Regions from separate parts of the Paenarthrobacter sp. NyZ202 genome, predicted to be linked through region 2. Evidence: riboswitches for the same ligand, from Rfam matches in the RefSeq annotation. Region 2 holds a riboswitch; each other region holds the start of a gene.
What was found. Region 2 has a riboswitch for S-adenosylmethionine ahead of ACPFL9_RS05340 (hypothetical protein). Riboswitches for the same ligand answer to the same signal wherever they lie in the genome.
Positions count from the first base shown of each region.

Region 1: it holds a riboswitch for S-adenosylmethionine, as region 2 does, so the genes downstream of both, ACPFL9_RS13525 (aminotransferase class V-fold PLP-dependent enzyme) here and ACPFL9_RS05340 (hypothetical protein) in region 2, are expected to answer to the same signal.
Region 3: it holds a riboswitch for S-adenosylmethionine, as region 2 does, so the genes downstream of both, ACPFL9_RS10205 (LLM class flavin-dependent oxidoreductase) here and ACPFL9_RS05340 (hypothetical protein) in region 2, are expected to answer to the same signal.

Region 1 covers NZ_CP187556.1:2,911,286-2,917,791, forward strand. Annotated here, with positions in the region: gene aroA (3-phosphoshikimate 1-carboxyvinyltransferase) at 1-443, shown strand, start outside; gene rsgA (ribosome small subunit-dependent GTPase A) at 446-1,561, shown strand; gene hisN (histidinol-phosphatase) at 1,616-2,428, shown strand; SAM riboswitch class IV at 2,612-2,725, shown strand; gene ACPFL9_RS13525 (aminotransferase class V-fold PLP-dependent enzyme) at 2,756-4,150, shown strand; gene ACPFL9_RS13530 (class I SAM-dependent methyltransferase) at 4,325-5,128, shown strand; gene ACPFL9_RS13535 (metal-dependent transcriptional regulator) at 5,138-5,851, shown strand; gene ACPFL9_RS13540 (MFS transporter) at 5,870-6,506, opposite strand, start outside.
Region 2 covers NZ_CP187556.1:1,110,589-1,117,094, reverse strand. Annotated here, with positions in the region: gene ACPFL9_RS05360 (amino acid transporter) at 1-793, shown strand, start outside; gene ACPFL9_RS05355 (helix-turn-helix domain-containing protein) at 874-1,449, opposite strand; gene ACPFL9_RS05350 (sodium:solute symporter) at 1,715-3,232, shown strand; gene ACPFL9_RS05345 (SRPBCC family protein) at 3,363-3,935, opposite strand; SAM riboswitch class IV at 3,896-4,015, shown strand; gene ACPFL9_RS05340 (hypothetical protein) at 4,031-4,327, shown strand; gene ACPFL9_RS05335 (hypothetical protein) at 4,324-4,515, opposite strand; gene ACPFL9_RS05330 (VIT1/CCC1 transporter family protein) at 4,782-5,963, shown strand; gene ACPFL9_RS05325 (matrixin family metalloprotease) at 6,073-6,506, shown strand, end outside.
Region 3 covers NZ_CP187556.1:2,196,175-2,202,680, forward strand. Annotated here, with positions in the region: gene ACPFL9_RS10185 (NtaA/DmoA family FMN-dependent monooxygenase) at 1-342, opposite strand, end outside; gene ACPFL9_RS10190 (LLM class flavin-dependent oxidoreductase) at 339-1,430, opposite strand; gene ACPFL9_RS10195 (NADH:flavin oxidoreductase/NADH oxidase) at 1,440-2,546, opposite strand; gene ACPFL9_RS10200 (PLP-dependent cysteine synthase family protein) at 2,543-3,898, opposite strand; SAM riboswitch class IV at 4,208-4,317, shown strand; gene ACPFL9_RS10205 (LLM class flavin-dependent oxidoreductase) at 4,354-5,445, shown strand; gene ACPFL9_RS10210 (NtaA/DmoA family FMN-dependent monooxygenase) at 5,478-6,506, shown strand, end outside.

The sequences.
Region 1 (6,506 bases), 1.8 Mb from region 2:
TCACCTTGGACCACGGCACGCTGACCGTGACCGGCGGTCCGGACATCAAGGGGGGCGATTTCGACGAGACCAGCGAACTCGCACCAACGGTGGCCGCCCTGTGCGCTTTGGCGTCGGGACCATCCCGCCTGACGGGTATTGCCCATCTGCGGGGCCATGAAACCGACCGGCTGGCTGCCCTCGTCGCGGAAATCAACCGCCTGGGCGGTGACGCCGAAGAAACAGCGGACGGCTTGGTCATCCGCCCTGCCCCGCTTCATGGCGGGGTGGTCCACAGCTACGCGGATCACAGAATGGCCACCGCAGGAGCCATCCTGGGCCTCGCCGTCCCGGGCGTCCAGGTGGAAGACATCGCCACCACGTCCAAGACCATGCCCGACTTTCCGCTGATGTGGGAGGCCATGCTGCAGCAGGGCGAGGGCACCAACGGAGCCAGCGCCTGACCATGGCCCGCGACGCACGCTCCTGGGACGAGTCCGACGTCCGGATCCGGCCCAACAAAAAAGGTTCCCGGCCCCGCACCAAGGACCGCCCCAGCCACGACGACGCCGTGATCGGCCGGATCATCACGGTCGACCGTGGCCGCTATACGGCCGTGGTGGCCGAAGACACCCCGCAGGAACGGACGGTCATCGCCGCCAGGGCCCGCGAACTTCGCCGGTCCCCTGTGGTCCCCGGTGACTTCGTGGCCCTGGTCGGCGACGTCTCCGGCGGGCCGGACACGCTCGCCCGGCTGGTCCGCGTAGAGGAGCGCAGCACGGTCCTGCGGCGCAGCGCCGATGACACCGACCCCATTGAACGGGTGGTGGTGGCAAACGCCGACCAGCTGGTGGTTGTAGTGGCCGCGGCCAATCCCGAACCCCGGACCGGTTTCATTGACCGGGCCCTGGTGGCCGCATACGACGCAGGTATTGAACCACTGCTGCTCGTCACCAAGGCTGACGTCAAGGATCCGTCTGAGCTGCTGGCCAATTACGTGAGCCTGGACTTCCCCGTGATCATCAGCCGTACGGCGGACGCAGCCGCATCCGGCATCGATGCCCGGTCGGATGACGGCCTGTCAGCCCGCCTGGACAGCGAAGCCGTGGCAAGTCTGCGCAGCCATTTGGACGGCAAAGTCACGGTCATGCTGGGTCACTCCGGCGTCGGCAAATCCACCATGGTCAACGCCTTGACCGGTGCCGAACGCGCCACAGGCGGCGTCAACGCCGTCACGGGCCGCGGGCGCCACACCTCGTCCTCGGCCCTGGCGCTCAAGCTCGCCGATGCCCCGTCCGGCAGCTGGATTATTGATACTCCCGGCATCCGGTCCTTCGGCCTGGCCCTGGTGGATCCGGACCGCATCCTGCATTCGTTCCCGGACCTGGAGCCCGGCACCGACGCCTGCGACCGCGGTTGCAAGCACGACGCCGGGGCGGTCAACTGCGGCCTCGATGCGTGGGTCAACGAGGGCCACGCGGGTCCCTCCGGTCCGGCCCGGCTGGCATCACTGCGACGACTCCTTGGCGCAGACCCCAGGCTGGAGGCCAAGGAAGCCAAGGAACTGGGAACCGTCAACTAGCCAGCGGGCTTCACGTCCCGCTGCGGGGGAACGTTTCACGATAAGTTTGGTGGCATGACCCAACCCGTTTCCAGCTACAACGACGACCTTCGCCTTGCCCATGTCCTGGCGGATTCAGTGGATGCCCAGACCATGGACCGCTTCAAGGCCCTGGACCTGCAGGTCGAAACCAAGCCAGACCTCACTCCGGTCACAGATGCCGACAAGGCCGCCGAAGAAGCAATCCGCGGCCAGTTGTCCCGTTCCCGGCCGCGGGATGCTGTGCTGGGTGAGGAATTCGGCAGCACGGGTCACGGCTCGCGGCGCTGGATCATCGATCCGATCGACGGCACTAAGAACTTTGTCCGCGGAGTTCCCGTCTGGGCCACACTGATTGCCTTGGTTGACGAGGGGGAGCCAGTGGTGGGGGTCGTCAGCGCTCCCGCCCTGGGCAAACGTTGGTGGGCTGCAAAAGGGATGGGAGCCTACACCGGCCGTTCCCTGGCGTCGGCCACACGGCTCAAGGTTTCCAACGTCTCGCACCTGGCCGATGCCTCCCTGTCCTTCTCGAGCCTGTCGGGTTGGAAGGACCGCGGAAACCTGGAGGAGTTCCTGGGCTTGACGGAAGACGTGTGGCGCACCCGCGCGTACGGGGACTTCTGGTCATACTGCCTTGTTGCCGAGGGCGCGGTGGACATCGCCTGCGAACCGGAGCTCAACCTTTACGACATGGCGGCCCTGGTCCCCATCGTCACCGAGGCCGGTGGCCGGTTCACCTCCCTTGAAGGTGAGGATGGCCCCTTCGGTGGCAACGCCCTGGCGACCAATTCGATCCTCCATTCCGAAGTCCTCAAGCGCTTGAACCCCGAGGTTGACGACCTCCTCTAGCAGCTAATGCCACGGTTGCCACCTGGCAGCCAAGCAGAATTTTCGACGGCGGATGCCACCTTTCGGGGGCATCCGCCGTCTGTTTGTTCGGCAAATCGGCCAAATTTCAACCGGCGTAATAAAGCGCTTAACAATCCGGGCGGCTTTGAAACGGGCGGCGGGCGTGCCCTAACCTCATTTACAGGTCACGAGTGCCAGCGCAAAACCCCGGTTTGCTGGCCGGCAACCCTCCATTCGCGGTGGGGTGCCCCGGGTGACGACCAGGCCGGTCCGGAACGGATACGGCAAGCGCGGATCCCCTGCGGGGTCCCTCTTGAGTGAGGTCACATGAGCACAGCTACGTTCAGTTCCACGATCCAGCCGTCCCCCGGGCAGGAGCTTGCCGCCGGCAGGCCACTGGCCGCCGTCACCGGCGCCGAGCTGCAGGCACCACTGATCCAGGGCGGTCACGTCCGGTACGCCAACCTTGACTACGGAGCATCGGCACCGGCCCTGACCATCGTGTCAGCCTACTTGAACGAGGTCCTCCCCTACTACGCCAGCGTGCACCGGGGCGCCGGTTATGCCTCGCAGATCAGCACCTCGGTGTACGAAAACTCGCGCAACATCGTTCGCGGGTTCGTAGGCGGCCGTCCTGACGATTCCGTGATCTTCACCCGTAACACCACCGACTCGCTGAACCTGCTGGCAGGCTGCCTGCCACAGATCGATGGCAAGCACACCGGTGAAGTCCTGTACCTGGACATCGAACACCATGCCAACCTGCTTCCGTGGCAAGGAGTTCCCCACCGCAGCGTGGTGGCTGATACCACCCTTGCCGGCACCATCGCGAAAATCCGCGGAGAACTCAGCCAGGGTGGCGTCTCCCTGCTGGCTGTTACCGGCGCCTCCAACGTGACCGGCGAAATCCTGCCCATCAAGGAACTCGCAGCCCTGGCCCACGAATACGGTGCCCGGATCGTTGTTGACGCCGCACAGTTGGCACCCCACCGCCCCATCAACATCGCCGCGGCCGACGTCGACTATGTCGTGTTTTCCGGCCACAAGCTCTATGCACCTTTCGGCGCGGGTGTGGTGGTGGGACGCCCGGACTGGCTCGACGCCGGAACCCCGCACCTTGCCGGCGGCGGAGCGGTGCGCGAGGCACGCCTGGACTCCGTCAGCTGGGCAACCGGCCCTGCCCGCCACGAAGGCGGCTCCCCCAACGTGCTTGGTGCAGCAACCCTCGCCCGCGCTGCCCAGGTACTTTCCGGACTCGATCCGCAGGCATGGCACAACCACGAGGCCGCCATCCGGGCCTACCTGGTGGAAGGCCTGCAGGCCATTGACGGCGTGAGCGTCCACCGGATCTTCAGCGATTCGACCGATACCATCGGTGTGGTCAACTTCTCGGTGGAAGGATTCGACGCCGGACTGGTGGCCGCCTACCTCGCTGCAGAGCACGGTGTGGGCCTCCGCGACGGCCGCTTCTGCGCCCACCCGCTGCTCAAGCGCCTGGGCTTGCCCTCGGGTTCGCTGCGCGCCAGCTTCGGCGTAGGTTCCAGGCTGGAGGACGCCGGGCGCCTGCTGCGCGGCATCGAAGAACTCAAGCGCACCGGCCTGGGCTGGGACTACGTGGTGGATGAAGGCCGCTGGGTACCGGCCAACGACCACCGCACCTACCCGGAATGGGCCCCGAACACCCCGGGTACCGCAGGCGCCGCACCCTGCACCGTGGACTAGCCTGCGCCCTGGAACGACTCCCGACCCAACTAAGTAGCAGCAGAGCGCGTTTTGACCCCTCAAAACGCGCACAACTGCGACCTAGTTGGGTGAGGCGGGCGGCCACTGAATCGCACCGCTCTTGCGGTAAATTCGTAAGGTACCCCGGTCTCAAGCTTCCGAAGGAGTCCTTGCGTGGCCATCAGTCCACATCGTGTATCCGGTGGCGCCAGCGGTCCCAGGCTGCATCATGAACGACGGCAGGAACTGGGACAGAGCTTCCAGGACGGCGGCGAACACTACCACCGGGTGCGCCCCGGTTACCCCGCGGACTCGCTTGACTGGCTCCTGCCGGCGGGAACCAGGTTCGCTGCGGACGTTGGTGCCGGTACGGGAAAATTCACGGGGCTGCTCTTCGACCGCGGACTGGAAGTGGCCGCCGTCGACCCTTCCCGGGACATGCTGGAGCAACTGCGGAAAACCTGGCCGCAGGTGAACGCGCTGGAGGGCACGGCAGAGGCAACAGGGCTGGCGGACTCAGCATTCGACGTCGTCAGCGTCGCCCAGGCATGGCATTGGTGCGAACCCCTCAAAGCGAGTACGGAAATCGCCAGGATCCTCAGGCCTGACGGGGTCCTGGGACTGATCTGGAACCAGCTCGACACGTCCGTTCCCTGGGTACACCGCTTGTCGCGCATTATGCATGCGGGCGACGTCCACAAACCGGACTTCCGGCCGGTCGTCGGACCGGAGTTCGTGGACCTTGAAAGCCACCTGACGGCGTGGCAGGAGACCCTCACCCCTGCCGACATCATCGAGCTGGCCAAGTCGCGCAGCTACTACCTGCGCGCCAACCAGGCCACCCGGACGAAAGTCACCGGCAACCTCGAATGGTACTTGTATGAGCACCTCGGCCACGCGCCGGGAGAGACCGTCGGGCTGCCGTACGTGACGCAGACCTGGCGGGCGCGAAAGGCCCGATCTGCGCCGCCACGGTAGGCTAGTGGTGTGAAGACCAGTACGCCCTCCTCCTCGATCGAGGACTACGTCAAGGTCATCTACTCCTATACGGAGTGGCAGGACAAGCCCATCACCTCCTCGCAGCTGGCCCAGAGGCTGGGCGTGGCCAACTCCTCCGTATCCGAGATGGTCCGCAAGCTCAAGGACCAGGGCCTGGTGGACCACCAACCGTACTCCGCTATCCGACTCACGGATGAAGGTATGCGCCTGGCGTTGGCCATGGTCCGGCGGCACCGCCTGATTGAGACCTACCTGGTCGAAGAACTGGGATACAGCTGGGATGAAGTCCACGACGAAGCCGAAATGCTGGAGCACGCCGTCTCGGACACCTTCATCGACCGCATGTCCGCCAAGCTCGGCCATCCGCTCCGCGACCCCCACGGCGATCCAATTCCCTCTTCCGACGGCTCGGTGGAACTTCCGCACGCGTACCGCATGATCGAACTCGACCAAGGGCATTCGGGGCGCATTACCCGCATCAGCGACGAAAACCCTGATCTCCTGCGCTATCTCGCCGCAGAGGCGATCACTCTGGATGCACAGGTGGAAGTGATAGGGCGGAAACCGTTCGGCGGCGCCTTGGTGGTCCGGATCGGCAGCGGGAGCCAGCGCCGCGTATTCGATCTCGCCGATGAAGTCTCCTCGGCCCTCTGGGTGCAAAGCGCCGGCGTCCACGAAGGCTGCGTCCTGCCCGCCCGCTGACTGGAGCGACGCGAAAGGTCAGGTTGGCACTTCCGGGCTGCTGCCGTCGTCGGCTGTGCGCCCCCTGGGGTTGCCGGCTGAACCGGCCGGTTCAGGAACCCCGTTCCGGATCCCGACGGCGGACGCCAGCGCCCCGGCCACGAACAGGACCGCCGTGACCACCAAGGCGTTGTAGAGACCCTCCCGTGTGAAGACGGGACCTACGATCAAGCCTGCGAAGGCGATGCACACCAACCCGGCAATGCGTGCCACCGCGTTGTTAACGGCCGAACCAATTCCGGCTTCCTCCGGAGGCACGGCACCCAGGATCGCCGCCGTCAGCGGAGCGACCAGCGTCGCCAGGCCCAGCCCGAACACAATCTGCCCCGGGAATACCTGCGTCCAGTAATCCAGCGGCTCCTGGATCGACAAGGACATGAGGAATCCCACCGCGCACAGCATTGGTCCGACCGTCATGAACCACCGCGGCCCGTACTTGCCTGCCAACCCACCGAACCAGGAGGCCGCCAGCATCAGGATGACGGTACCCGGCAGCAGGGCGATACCGGCAACCGTGGCCCCCATGCCGCCAAGTTGCTGGAGGTAGATGCCGAGGACAAAGAACCCCAGGGATATGGCACCGTAGATGGCCAGTGTGGCCAGGTTTCCCCACCCG
Region 2 (6,506 bases):
CACCGTGATCGCCTTCGCCGTGACCATCATCTTCCAAGCGGACGTGAACGCGCAGGGCGGTGCGTACGCCACCGGCGTGCTGGTCCTCATCACCTCCGCTTCCATCGCCGTGACCCTCTCAGCGCGACGCAAGAAGCAGCGCGGCCAGTTCATTGGCTTCGGCATTGTCTCCCTGGCGTTCATCTACACCACGGTGGTCAACTCGATCGAGCGTCCCGACGGCCTGAAAATTGCAGCCTTGTTCATCCTGGGCATCGTGACGGTCAGCTTCGTTTCACGGATACGACGGGCCTTCGAGCTCAGGGCCACCCACATCAAAATGGACGAGGCGGCCTTGGAATTCACCGCTAACAACGCTGACGGTCCGGTGCGGATCATCGCCCACGAGCCCAAGCACCTGAGCGCCAGCCGGTACCGGGAAAAGCTGCGGCACGCCCAGCAAGCCAACCACTTGCCCGTGGACAGCGACGCCGTATTCATCGAGATCATCGTGGACGACAGTTCCGACTTCGAGCAGGAACTCCAAGTGGTGGGCAGGAAGCGCCACGGCTTCAAGATCCTGGAAGTCCACAGCAACAACGTGCCCAACACGCTGGCAGCCGTTCTCCTCCACATCCGGGACGTCACCGGCTACATGCCGCACATCTACTTCCGGTGGACAGAGGGCAACCCCATCTCCAACCTGAGCAAATTCCTGTTCTTCGGCGAAGGCGAGATCGCTCCCGTGACCCGCGAAGTGCTTCGGGAAGCAGAACCGGACGTGACCCGCAGGCCTTGGGTCCACGTGGGCTAGCAATCCCCGCCCAGATGGCACTTAATGACAATGTTTCCCCCAAACATTGTCATTACGTGCCATCTCGCGGAGACGAAAAATTACCGACTGGCTGCCGGAACCAGGACCCAGAGCACTTCCACGGTTTCATCGGTGGGATTGATCCACGTGTGTGGTTCCCGGCCGGGGAAGGAAAGGGTGTCCCCTTCCTCAAGGTCATATTCCTCATTGGTGAGGATGAGCTTGATACGTCCCTTGACCACATGGAGGACGTCAACATCGCAGTCCACGGCGTAGAGCTCATTCTCACCACGGCCATGCGGTTCGATGGTTGCCTGCAGGATCTGCAGCCGGCGCTCCGATCGCGCGGTGAGAAGCCGTTCAACGATGCCCTGGCCACCCAGGGAAATGCGGGGACCATCATCCCGCCGCGTCAGGTGGGTTTCCGGCGCCGCGAACAAATCGCCAACCGACACTGAAAGCACCTGGCACAGGGTAACCAGTGAGGCGACCGACGGCGAGGTGAGGTCCCGCTCCACGCGGCTCAGGAAGCCTTTGGTCAGGCCGGTGGCATCCGCCACTTGCTCAATGGTCAGCCGCTGGGCCTGCCGCGCGGCGCGGATGCGGGAACCGATGGCAACGGGGACGTTGCTCGGTTCAACGGGGAGAGCCTTCATTCACGAACCTTTCAGGCCTGCCATGCGGCCCTGTCATTGGAGCAATAGTAGCCGGATCATCTTCCGCGCAGCGCGGTTCCGGCGTAACCATAACCAAAGGACCTTGACTGTTACTCCAGTCACAACATATCCTCATAGGCAACAAGTGTTGTCTGTGAGGCACACAACACGAGCCAATCTCCCGTCATCACGCACAGAGCTTCCGGCCAGCCCAACACAGCGCCGGAAATCCCAACCTCTGTGCATCAGCTCCAAGGAGCCACTCATGGACTCTTCGTTCATAAACATCGCCATCGTGGTGGTGTACTTGCTGGCCATGCTGGCCTTCGGTTGGTGGGGCAAGTCCCGCACCAAGAACAACAGCGATTTCCTGGTGGCCGGCCGCCGCCTGGGTCCCTTCCTGTACACAGGCACCATGGCCGCCGTGGTCCTTGGCGGCGCATCCACCGTGGGCGGCGTTGGCCTGGGCTACAAGTTCGGTATCTCCGGCATGTGGCTGGTGGTGGCCATCGGTTCAGGCGTGCTGCTGCTCAGCCTCCTGTTCGCCGGCACCATCCAGAAGCTCAAGATCTACACCGTCTCCCAGATGCTGACCCTTCGCTACGGCAGCAGGGCGACGCAGACCTCCGGCATTGTCATGCTGGCCTACACCCTGATGCTGTGCGCCACGTCCACCGGCGCCTACGCCACCATCTTCGTGGTGCTGTTCGGATGGGAGCGCTGGCTGGCCATCGCCATCGGCGGTGCGATCGTGCTGGTGTACTCCACCATCGGCGGCATGTGGTCCATCACCCTGGCCGACCAGGTCCAGTTCGTCATCAAGACGGTGGGCATCTTCTTCCTGATGCTTCCGTTCGCCATGAACGCTGCCGGCGGCCTGGACGGCATCCGTGCACGCGTTGATGAAAGCTTCTTCGACATCGGCGGAATCGGCCTCCAGACGATCATCACGTACTTTGTGGTCTACACGCTCGGGCTCCTGATCGGCCAGGACATCTGGCAGCGCGTCTTCACGGCCAAGACGCCCAAGGTAGCCCGCTGGGGCGGCGCAACCGCAGGCGTGTACTGCATCCTCTACGGCCTGGCCGGCGCCCTGATCGGCATGGCTGCAAGCGTTGCGTTGTCCGGTATCGAGATCGAAGCCAAGGACGACGTCTACGCCGAAGTCGCCACCAACCTGCTCCCGATCGGCATCGGCGGCCTGGTCCTCGCCGCAGCCGTCGCAGCCATGATGTCCACCGCCTCCGGCGCACTCATCGCAGCGGCAACCGTGGCCCGCGCCGACGTTCTCCCGTTCGTGGCCGGCTGGTTCGGCAAGACCGTCAACACCGACGACTCCGACAACCCTGAGCACGACGTCAAGGCCAACCGCTACTGGGTCCTGGGACTCGGCATCCTGGCCATCATCATCGCCATCTCCACCAAGGACGTCGTGGCGGCACTGACCATTGCGTACGACATCCTGGTGGGCGGCCTCCTGGTCGCGATCATCGGTGGCCTGGTGTGGAAGCGTGGCACGGGAATTGCCGCCGCTGCGTCCATGGCCGTGGGCTCCGTGGTCACCCTGGGCACCATGATCATCCTTGAGATCAACGCCAAGGCTCCCCTGGACGGCATTTACGCGAACGAGCCCATCTACTACGGCCTGCTCGCCTCTGCGATCGTCTACGTGGCTGTTTCACTGTTCAGCAAGCCCACCGACCCTGCGGTCATGAGGGCCTGGACGGACCGTGTTGCCGGTACCCGCGTGGCCGAGGATGAGCTGAGCTCACCGGCCAAGTAGCTGCAGCTTCTGCCAGCAACGTCCGACGGCGGCGCTTCCCTTTGCGGGGAGCGCCGCCTTGTTGTTTTCCCGGGCCAGGGGACCGAATCCGGCAAACCTCTCGTTGCCCGGGTGCTGTGGGTGGGCAGTGTCAGGCAGCCAGCACCTTGGCGAGGTTCTTGAGGTTGCGGCGGAGGGACAGACCCAGGAACCATTCCACCAGCGGCCCAGGCAGTTTGCCCATCAGGCCCTCCATGGGTGTATTGAGCCGCAGTTGCTCGGTAACGCGGGTCCCGCCGCCAACGGATTCCAGGGTGAACGTCGCCGTCAAATCCCGCTCACCTTCGATCGAGCGGGACACCATGCGGCGGGGTGGATCGAATTCCGTATATTCAACCATCCAGTCAAACTGCCGCCCCATGATCCTGGTGGTTCCCCGGCCCCGGGTTCCCAGCCCTGGCGGAGCATCGCCGAGCGGCCCGGACGAAATGACAAAAGCATCATAGGTGGAGAGTTTTCGAACCGTGCCAGGAAGTCGAAGACCTCCTGCTGGGGCCGGGGAATATCCACGCTTTTCTCTATCGAGGGCATTGGGCCTCCTGGTGCTGGCTGATGCTTCCTTGAACAGTGTGTTCCTGCGGACGGGACCGGAACAAGAAGGCCCATGCGGTAGGGTGGTGCCAGCTTCAAGAGAGGTGGCGCCAAGCTCCGACTGGCCACACACCAACCCCATGTTCACGGGTGGTTCGGATGAGGAAGCGGCCCGTTCCGGACCAGAGACAACCGAGCGGGCAAGAGCACTCCCCAGGAGATCCATCCTTGCCGTTCCAAGCCCACCCCCTGAGCGAAACAAACACCCCTGCCCTCCCCCAACGTCCCGGCGTGCCGGTGGTTCCCGGCGTGGACGTTGTCAGGGGAACCGTGACGCTGTTCCTGGACGGCCGCTTGCAGCGGTTCCTCTGCGCGGACGCTCACAGGATGGAACGCGCCCTGGGCCAAGCGGTCCGTCCCACGCGATGGTGCAGCGCGATGCGGACGCTGACGGTGACCGTTGCCGCCGTCGGACAACCTCGGGGGCGCGAGCGGCACTTCCTGCTGAGCGACATGCAGGACTAGAGTTCGTCGTCGTCCTCGCGGAAGTCGTCCGCGTCGTCGATCGGGACCACCCGCTCGTCGTCGTCGGGAGCGTCCACTTCCTCAACCCACGGTTCGTCCACTTCCTGGTCCTCGCCGTAATCGTAGGCAGGATCCGACTCGATGGTTGCCCGTTCGGGGTGGCTTGCGTGCGGTTCGGTGCTGTTCATGCTCCAACCTCCGTGTGGTGGGCCGGCAAGCAGCCCTTCGGCCGAATGCGGGGAGTCCCCCGCCCCTGTCCTTCCATCTGAGCACCGGCCCCGGCGAACGGTCAAGACACCCGACCGGCACGTCGGAACGCAGGTGGAGCGGGGCTCCGAATTAAGGTCCGCCGAACATTCCGGTTGAGGAATACCGGCCAAAAAACCGCGGAAATAAGCGGTACAGTGGGCGGTGCAATGGGGCCGAAACCACCCCACCCAGCACAGGAGATAACGTGCAGAAGCACCATGAATCCCATGATCCGTTGAGCCCCGCTCCGGGTCCCGCCCCTGAAACGGCCCCGGCAGCGGAATCAGCTCCGGCAGCGGAAACGCCGCCACCGCCGTCCGCCTCCGACATCAAGCGCTGGCGCCAGTACCTGGCCGACGAACGGGCCGAAGCCGCGGTGTACCGGGAACTCGCGCAGCGGCGTGAGGGCGAAGAACGCCAGATCCTGCTGGCCCTGGCCGAAGCCGAGGGCCGCCACGAGGCCCACTGGCTCAAACTCCTCGGCGAACACGCCGGAATGCCCAAGGCAGCATCCGGCCGGAGCCGCTTCCTGGGCTTCCTCGCCCGCAACTTCGGATCGGTCTTTGTCCTTGCGCTCGCGCAGCGGGCCGAAGGCAGGTCGCCGTACGGTGCCGAGCCGGCCGCCACGCCCGCCATGGTGGCCGACGAGCAGATCCACGAGGAAGTTGTCCGCGGCCTGGCAACCCGGGGGCGGAACAGGTTGTCGGGCACCTTCCGGGCAGCCGTGTTCGGTGCCAACGACGGCCTGGTGAGCAACCTTTCGCTGGTCATGGGCATGGCGGCCACCGGCGTTCCCAGTTCCGTGGTGCTGATGAGCGGCGTGGCCGGCCTTCTCGCCGGAGCGCTGTCCATGGGTGCCGGCGAGTACGTATCCGTCCGGTCCCAGCGGGAGCTGCTCAGCGCCACCCTCCCCACCCAGGCGACGCTGACCGCGGCACCGTCACTGGACATCGAGCACAACGAACTCGTGCTGGTCTACCTGGCCCGCGGCATGACGCGTGAGGCAGCCGAACACCGCGCCGCCGAACGCCTGGGCCTGTTCAGCTGCGACTGCGACCCCAGCCTGTCCCTGCAGCCGGAAAAGCCGCCCACCGACGACCACGAAACCGTAGGGTCTGCTTGGGGAGCGGCACTGTCCAGCTTCTGTTTCTTCGCCTCCGGAGCCATCGTCCCCATCATCCCCTTCATCTTCGGCATGACGGGCGTGGCCGCGCTGGCAGTAGCCGGTGCGCTGGTGGGCATCGCACTGTTGGCGACGGGCGCCGTCGTGGGCTTGCTGTCCGGAACATCGCCGCTCAGCCGGGGTCTGCGGCAGCTGGCCATCGGCCTGGGGGCAGCGGCCGCCACCTACGGGTTGGGGCTGGCTTTCGGCGCCGCGATCGTTTAGGACGGGCCTTTCCTGGGCACATGTGAATGGACGCCATAGAGCAGGTGCCCGTAATGTTGGTTCGTCCTCCGCGCGGCCCGCGTGACCGGGGCGCAAGGAATGGAGAGCCGTGGAGCCGGAAAGTGAGACGCCGCGCGCGCCGAAACACCGGCGTGCGCTGACCACGTTGAAGGTTGTCCGCGGCCTGCTGATGGCCGCCGTGGCCGCTGTCGTGGCAGTCCTGGTGAGCGGATTTCTCCACGGCGACCCGCGCATCACGGGCCTCTTCCCGGGCGTTGCGCTGCCTGACACCCCGCAGATCGGGCAGGTGGTTCCATCGCCGGCACGGGCATTGGATGCGCCACCGCCGGGACTCGAAGAGGCAGATGCGCCACTGGCCTCGCCACTTCCTCCGGGCGCGCCCAGTGACTCGTACAAGTTCCTGGCCACTAACGACGACGGCACACCGGTGGGGTACTCACCGTGCCGTCCCCTGCACTACGTGGTGAATGACGCCGGCGCCCCCGCCGGAACCGGGCAACTGCTGGCGACCGCGATCGCCAA
Region 3 (6,506 bases), 1.1 Mb from region 2:
GCGGGCCAGGTCCACCGGGTCCGAATAGGTGGTGTTGAGTGTGGCAACGAGCCCGATATTGCTGGTCTTCGCTGCCAGGTATGCGTATAACACCAGGGCATCAGGCCGGCCCGTAATGGCGATGTCGTTCAGTTTCCCGAGGTGCTCCCGGAGCCGAAGGCTTTCCCCAAGGAACACGGTGGAGAACAATCCGCGCTCAGCGCTTTGGACCAGTTCGGCGTACTTGTCGAAGTCGTAGTAGTCCTCCAGGCGCCCGGCTTTGCTCCAGTCGTAGTTGGGGCTGAAGGGCTGGAACAGCGCCAAATGGATACGGGCCTTCGGACGGACATAATCGATGCTCATGCTGGCTCCTTGCTGGTGGCGAACGAGTTCACGGCCTCGGGCAGGCTCAGGGATTCACGGAGCGTGCTCCCTGCGGCCGGTGGAACAAAGACCCCGTTGGAGATGAGGCCCGGGACTACCTCGGCGGCGAGCACTTCCAGTTCGATGTCCAGGACGCCGGGCAGCAGCCTGACGCCATCCACGACGCCGGACAGCTCAGTCAGCAGGACGCGTAACCCTCCCGCGTCCCCCACAAAGCGCAATACATCCGGCGCTGCCGGCCACGGGGAAGCCGCGTCCAGCGCGCGGAGACGTTCGTCGGCCAGGAAAGTGCCGGCGTCGAGCACTATCTCGAGGTCAGCCACAACGCGAAGGACGCCCCGCCGTCGTTGGTCCGCCGCTGCAGTGGCGACACCGGCGACAGTGGCGGCACTGACCACTACGACGTCCGGCAGCTCAGCAGCCAACTGCCCGGGACGACCGAACACCACCGGCCGGCCTTGCGGTGGCCGGGGTGTGATGGACGGTCCCTTGATGGAGAAAAACTCGCCTGCGAAGTCCGCGTAGTGGAACTTGTCGAGGTCCAGGAAGCGGTTGTTGGCGGTGTCGGCGATAAAGACGCCGTCCTCCCAGGTGTCCCATAGCCGACGTGCAGCCGCGACTACCTCCGCGGCCTCGCGTTGGACCGCGTTGCGGTCATGGACCGGTTCAGAACCATAGCCCGCGGCGATCGCTGGCGACTCCAACGCCTCGGCCAGCCAGCCTGAGCGGCCGCGCGCTGCCCAGTCCAGGCTGGCGAGCTGGTTGGCCAGGTGGAAGGGTTCCGCGTGGATCGTGTTGATGGCCGGAACCAGACCCAGCCGGTCCGTCGCGGCAGCTGCGAACGCCGCAACTCCCGTGGTGTCCAGGCGTCCCGTGACGTTGGGGCTGCCGTGCAGTGTGCCTTCACGGAACGTGGCGAACGTGAAACCGGCGGCTTCTGTCTTCGACGCGACGGCGGCGATGCGCTGTGGCGTTAACAGTTCCGTCGGCGGGTGGTTGGCGTGGCGCCAGGCAGCCGGGTGGGCTCCGTCGCCGTCCAATTCAATACCGAGTGCAAACTTGCTCATGGAAATCCCCTACTTCCAGATCGCGCGTACGTATTGCTTCTGCCATAGCTCTTCCGCCGGCTGGTGCCCGAGTTCGTGCGCGGCCCGCAGCCCGAACCCCGGGTCTGCCAGCCCCGCCCGCCCGACGAAAACCGCGTCGGCAGTACCCGAGGCCACAATCTCTTCCGCTTCCTGCGGCGACGTGATAAGTCCGACGGCGGCAACCGGCACTTCCGCTTTGGCACCGATGTGCTGGGCGAGGGGCACTTGATATCCGGGACCGAGCGGAATCTCGGCCGGGAGGAGGCCGCCGCTGGAAACATCCACCAAATCCACGCCATGTTCCCGCAACCAACCTGATACCTCAGCGGTGTCGTAGACAGTGAGGCCGTCCTCAAGCCAGTCCGTTGCCGAAAGCCTGACGAAGAGCGAGGGGCCCGTGCTGCCGAGGACATCCCGGACAGCATCCACAACTGCCAGCAACAACCGCGCCCGGTTTCGGAGCGGGCCGCCGTATTGGTCCGTGCGTTCATTGGAGAGCGGCGAGAGGAAGGAGTGCAGCAGGAAACCATGCCCGGCCTGGATTTCGACGACGTCGAACCCGGCACCGCGGGCACGGACGGCGCTGGAGGCGAAGTCGTCCACGATCCTTTGCAATTGCGCTTCAGTGGCCTGCGTTGGTTCGGGCGATCCCGGGAAGGCCAAGGGGGAGGCAGAGAGCGGAGTCCAACCGCCGTCTTCAAGGGGCAGGGCGCCCGGTGCCGCCTCCCAAGGCAAGCGCAGGGACGCTTTCCGGCCTGCGTGGGAAAGCTGGATGCCGATCCTGGCCCCGCGTTCGTGGACGAAATCGACGATGTCCTGCCAGGCCTGCTCCTGGTGGTCGTTCCACAGCCCTGCGTCGCCCAGGGAGATCCGTGCCTCCGGAGAAACGGCCGTGGCTTCGGCGAAGATCAGGCCGAAGCCGCCCGACGCCCGTGCCCCGAGATGGACCAGGTGCCAGCGTCCCGGAACGCCGTCCGCTGCGGAGTACTGGCACATCGGGGAAAGCCACAGCCGGTTGGCGAACGTCCGCCGTCCCAGGGTGATGGGCTGAAAGAGGCTGACGGTGGTTCGCTTGGCTACAGGAGGCGCGTTCATGCGCGTGCCTGCCCGCGGAACGCAGCGGATATCCGGCCATCGACCAGCACTGCAACGACCCCGGAACCTGCCGCTTCCCGGGCGGGCAGACCCGCTGCCAGTGTGCGGTACCCGAGTCCCGCGGTAACGGCCGGGGAAGCATCGTCCACAGCACTCAACGACTCCAGCGTCACCACTGCCGCTACCTCGCGCGGGTGGACGGTTCCGAAGGTGTCGCCGCGGTCCAGAACCAGGAATGCCGGTTCGGCGGGAGCCACCTGGCGGGCATGAAGTACGACGGCGGCCTCCGCCGCTGTCAGGGTACTCGCCAGGAGCTGGACCCCGGCAGGCGCGGTGGCGAGCAGCGAGCGAACGGTTCCTTCCGGCGTCGTGGGTTCCAGGAAGCCGAGCGAGGTGAGCCAGGCGTCGTCGAAATAGGTGGAGAGGTAGTTCCGGCCGGAGTCCGGCACCACCACCACGATCGTGTGGTGTCCGTCCAGGGTTTCGGCGAGTTGCAGTGCTGCAGCCAGGGCTGTGCCGCCGGTGGCGCCGATCAACAAGCCTTCCTCGCGGGCAGCGCGGCGGGCAGTGAAGATGGCGTCCCGGTCGCTGATGCTGAAGTATTTGTCCACCAAGGCGGTGTCGAAGGCCTCGGGCCAGAGGTCTTCAACGGAGTCCGGGTGCAGGGGATGCCCGGCACCTTCGGTGTATTTGAGGGATCCGTTGCCTCCGCCGTAGCGGGAGTGTTCCGGGTCGGCGGCGATGACCTGCACCGCCCCCTCGCTGGCCTGCTTCAAGTACCGTCCCGTGCCGCTGATGGTCCCGCCGGTTCCGACGCTTGCGACGAAGTGGGTCACGGCCCCTTCGGTGTCGGCCCAGATCTCGGGTCCCGTCCCCGCAAAATGGGCGGCGGGGTTGGCGGGATTGTCGTACTGCAGTGCGAGCCATGCGCCCGGGGTAGAGGCTGCGAACGCCGCCGCCCGGTTAGCGAGGTGGGCCGGGTCCGAGCGTGGCACGAAATCAGCCACCAAGTGCACCTCCGAACCGTAGGCACGGAGCAAACTGATCTTCTCGGCGGCGGTGGCGGCGGGTGCGAAGATCACCGAGCGGTAGCCCAGCTGCGCGGCCACAAGGCTCAACCCGATACCTGTGTTGCCGCTGGTACCCTCAACGACCGTGCCGCCGGGCTCCAGGAGTCCGGACTCTTCAGCCGCACGGATCATCGACAGCGCGGCGCGGTCCTTGACGCTGCCGCCGATGTTCTGGAACTCGAGCTTGGCGTAGATGCGTGGACGCACCCCGCCGCCGAGCTTGTTCAGGCGGAGCAGGGGAGTGGCGCCAATGGCATCCAGGACTGATTCGTGGACGGTCATGGGACCAACGGGCGGATGGAGCTCTGGGTGGCGGACATCAGGCTGGGATCGTGGACCTGCACAAGGGTCCCGGGAGGCTTTGGCATAGCACGACACTACGGAGCCTCAAGGCCGGGCCAAAGCTGTTCTGTCACCGCGCTCAACGGGACTCAACCCGGCTCAATCCCACGCAACGGAAAGTCACACAGGACTCCCGGATCGGTGAAAAATGACGAACTTGGCAGCCCTTTGACGCGGTGTTTCCCGGGTTGACTTCCCGCGTCGGGCCGGTTTGTACATTCCTTGGACACGCTCCTAGATTCAATCCCAGGTCAAGAGTCAGCGCGCCAAGGACCGGCTCGCGCTGCGGCAACCCTCAGGCATTGTGTGGCGGGGTGCTCCGGAAACAGACCTGGCCGCAAAAGCGGCAAGCGAATGTCAACCGGCCGCACCGCGGCCTCTGAAAAGAGAGAACCATGCCTTCCAATCCTGATTTCCGTTCGCGTGTAGTTGCTTTGGAGCTCGACGGCGATGGGGCCCACCCGGCTGCGTGGCGCAAGGCCCTCCATGATCCGCAGGCACTGTTGGGGGGCCAGCGGATCCGGGAGACTGTCCAGGCCGCCGATATTGCCGGCTTCCACTTGGCTACCTTCAAGGACAGCCGGGTGGTGGACAAAGGAACCACCGGAATTCCCGTGCGCCTCGATGCCATCCAGCGGGCAGCCTTTGCCGCGCCCGTCACCCGCTCCCTGGGACTGGTCCCGGAAGCAGGGACGCTCTTCACCGAGCCGTTCCACCTTGCCACGCAGCTGGCCAGTCTCGACTACTCCTCGCACGGCCGGGCCGGCTGGCTGGTCAACGCGGACAACTTTGCCGCGGAAGCCCGGTCCGTGGGCCGCACGCCGCTTCCCGGGGACGAAGTGATCAGCGAGGCAGCCGATGTTGTCCAGGCCAACCGCAGGCTCTGGGACTCCTGGGAAGATGACGCTGTCATCCGCGACGTTGCCACGGGCCGCTACCTGGACCGCGGAAAGCTGCACTATGCCGATTTTGAAGGCGAGCGGTTCGCCGTGAAGGGCCCGTCCATCATTCCGCGTCCACTCCAGGGCCAGCTGGTGGTGTTCGCCCCCGCAAGCCTGCTTCCCGCCGTCGAAGCTGACGTGGCCCTGGTCTCCGCCGGCACGGCCGACGACCTGGCCCAGGCAGCACAAGAGGCAGCGGCGGCAGGTGCGCAGCGGACGGTCGTTGAACTGGATGTGATCCTGGACGCCCGGGGGCAAACCGCAGCCAGCCGGCTTGCGGAGCTTGATGCCCACGAAAAGTGGCAGGGCGGAGCGCGCTACGTGGGCGATCCCGATGGGCTCGTGGAACTCCTCACGGCGCTCTTTGCAGCCGCAGACGGCGTGCGCCTCAAGCCCGCAGTGCTGGACATCGACCTGCCGGAGCTTGCCCGCAAGGTGCTGCCTGAACTGCACAAGTCCGGGCTCGTAACGCCGCCAAAGCCAGGCACGACGCTGCGCGAAATTTTCCGCCTTCCACGCCCCGCCAACCGCTACGCCGCAGCCTGAACAAGGCCAAGAACAAGGCAGAGAGCAGAACCATGACCAAGCATCACCGCATCGCAGGCAACGGCCGGATCCAGTTCGGTGTCTTTTTCCAGGGCGTCAACCACACCACGGTGTGGAAGGACCCGGCCAGCGGCTCGCAGACCGACTTCGAATCCTTCCGCCGCGTGGCACAGACAGCCGAACGAGGCCTTTTTACAGCCTTCTTCCTCGGCGAGGGCCTCCGCCTCCGCGAACACCTGGGCAGGATCCACGACCTGGACGTCGCAGGGCGGCCGGACGCGCAGACCGCCCTGGCCGCCCTGGCAGCCATCACCACCAACATCGGATTGGTGGCCACGCAGAACACCACGTACAACGACCCTGCGGACCTTGCCCACCGCCTCGCCAGCCTCGATCTGTTGTCGAGTGGCCGGGTTGCGTGGAACATCGTCACGACGGACAATGCATGGACCGGTGCCAACTTCAGGCGCGGCGGGTTCCTCAAGCACGAGGACCGCTATGTCCGGGCCGAAGCGTTCGTCCAGACGGCCAAGGCCATCTGGGATTCCTGGGCTGACGGCGCAATCGCCGGGTCCCGGAACGAGGCCCGCTGGCTCGCTGAGGGCAGCATCAGTCCGGTACAGCGCAAGGATCAAAGCTTCGACGTCGAGATCACCGGACGCCTACCCCGCTCCAGCCAGCACCACCCCGTGTTGTTCCAGGCAGGCGATTCACCGGACGGCCGCGACTTCGCGGTGAGGAACGCCGACGTCATCTTCTCGGCCCACCCCGAGCTGGAGGACGCGAAGAAGTTCCGCGAGGACATCGTGGCCAGGACCCTCAAAGCCGGCCGCCCTGCCGATGACGTGAAGATCTTCCCCGGCCAGGAATTCATCCTCGGCGCCACAGCCGCCGAAGCCGAGGAGAAGCACCAGTGGGTCCGTTCACAACAGGTTGGCCCGGAAACCGCGATCGCGTACCTTGAGCAGTTCTGGGGCCGGACGCTCACCGGGTATGACCCGGACGGGCCGCTCCCGGACATCGACCCGGTGGTGGACGTCACCAACCCCACGCGCGGCAAC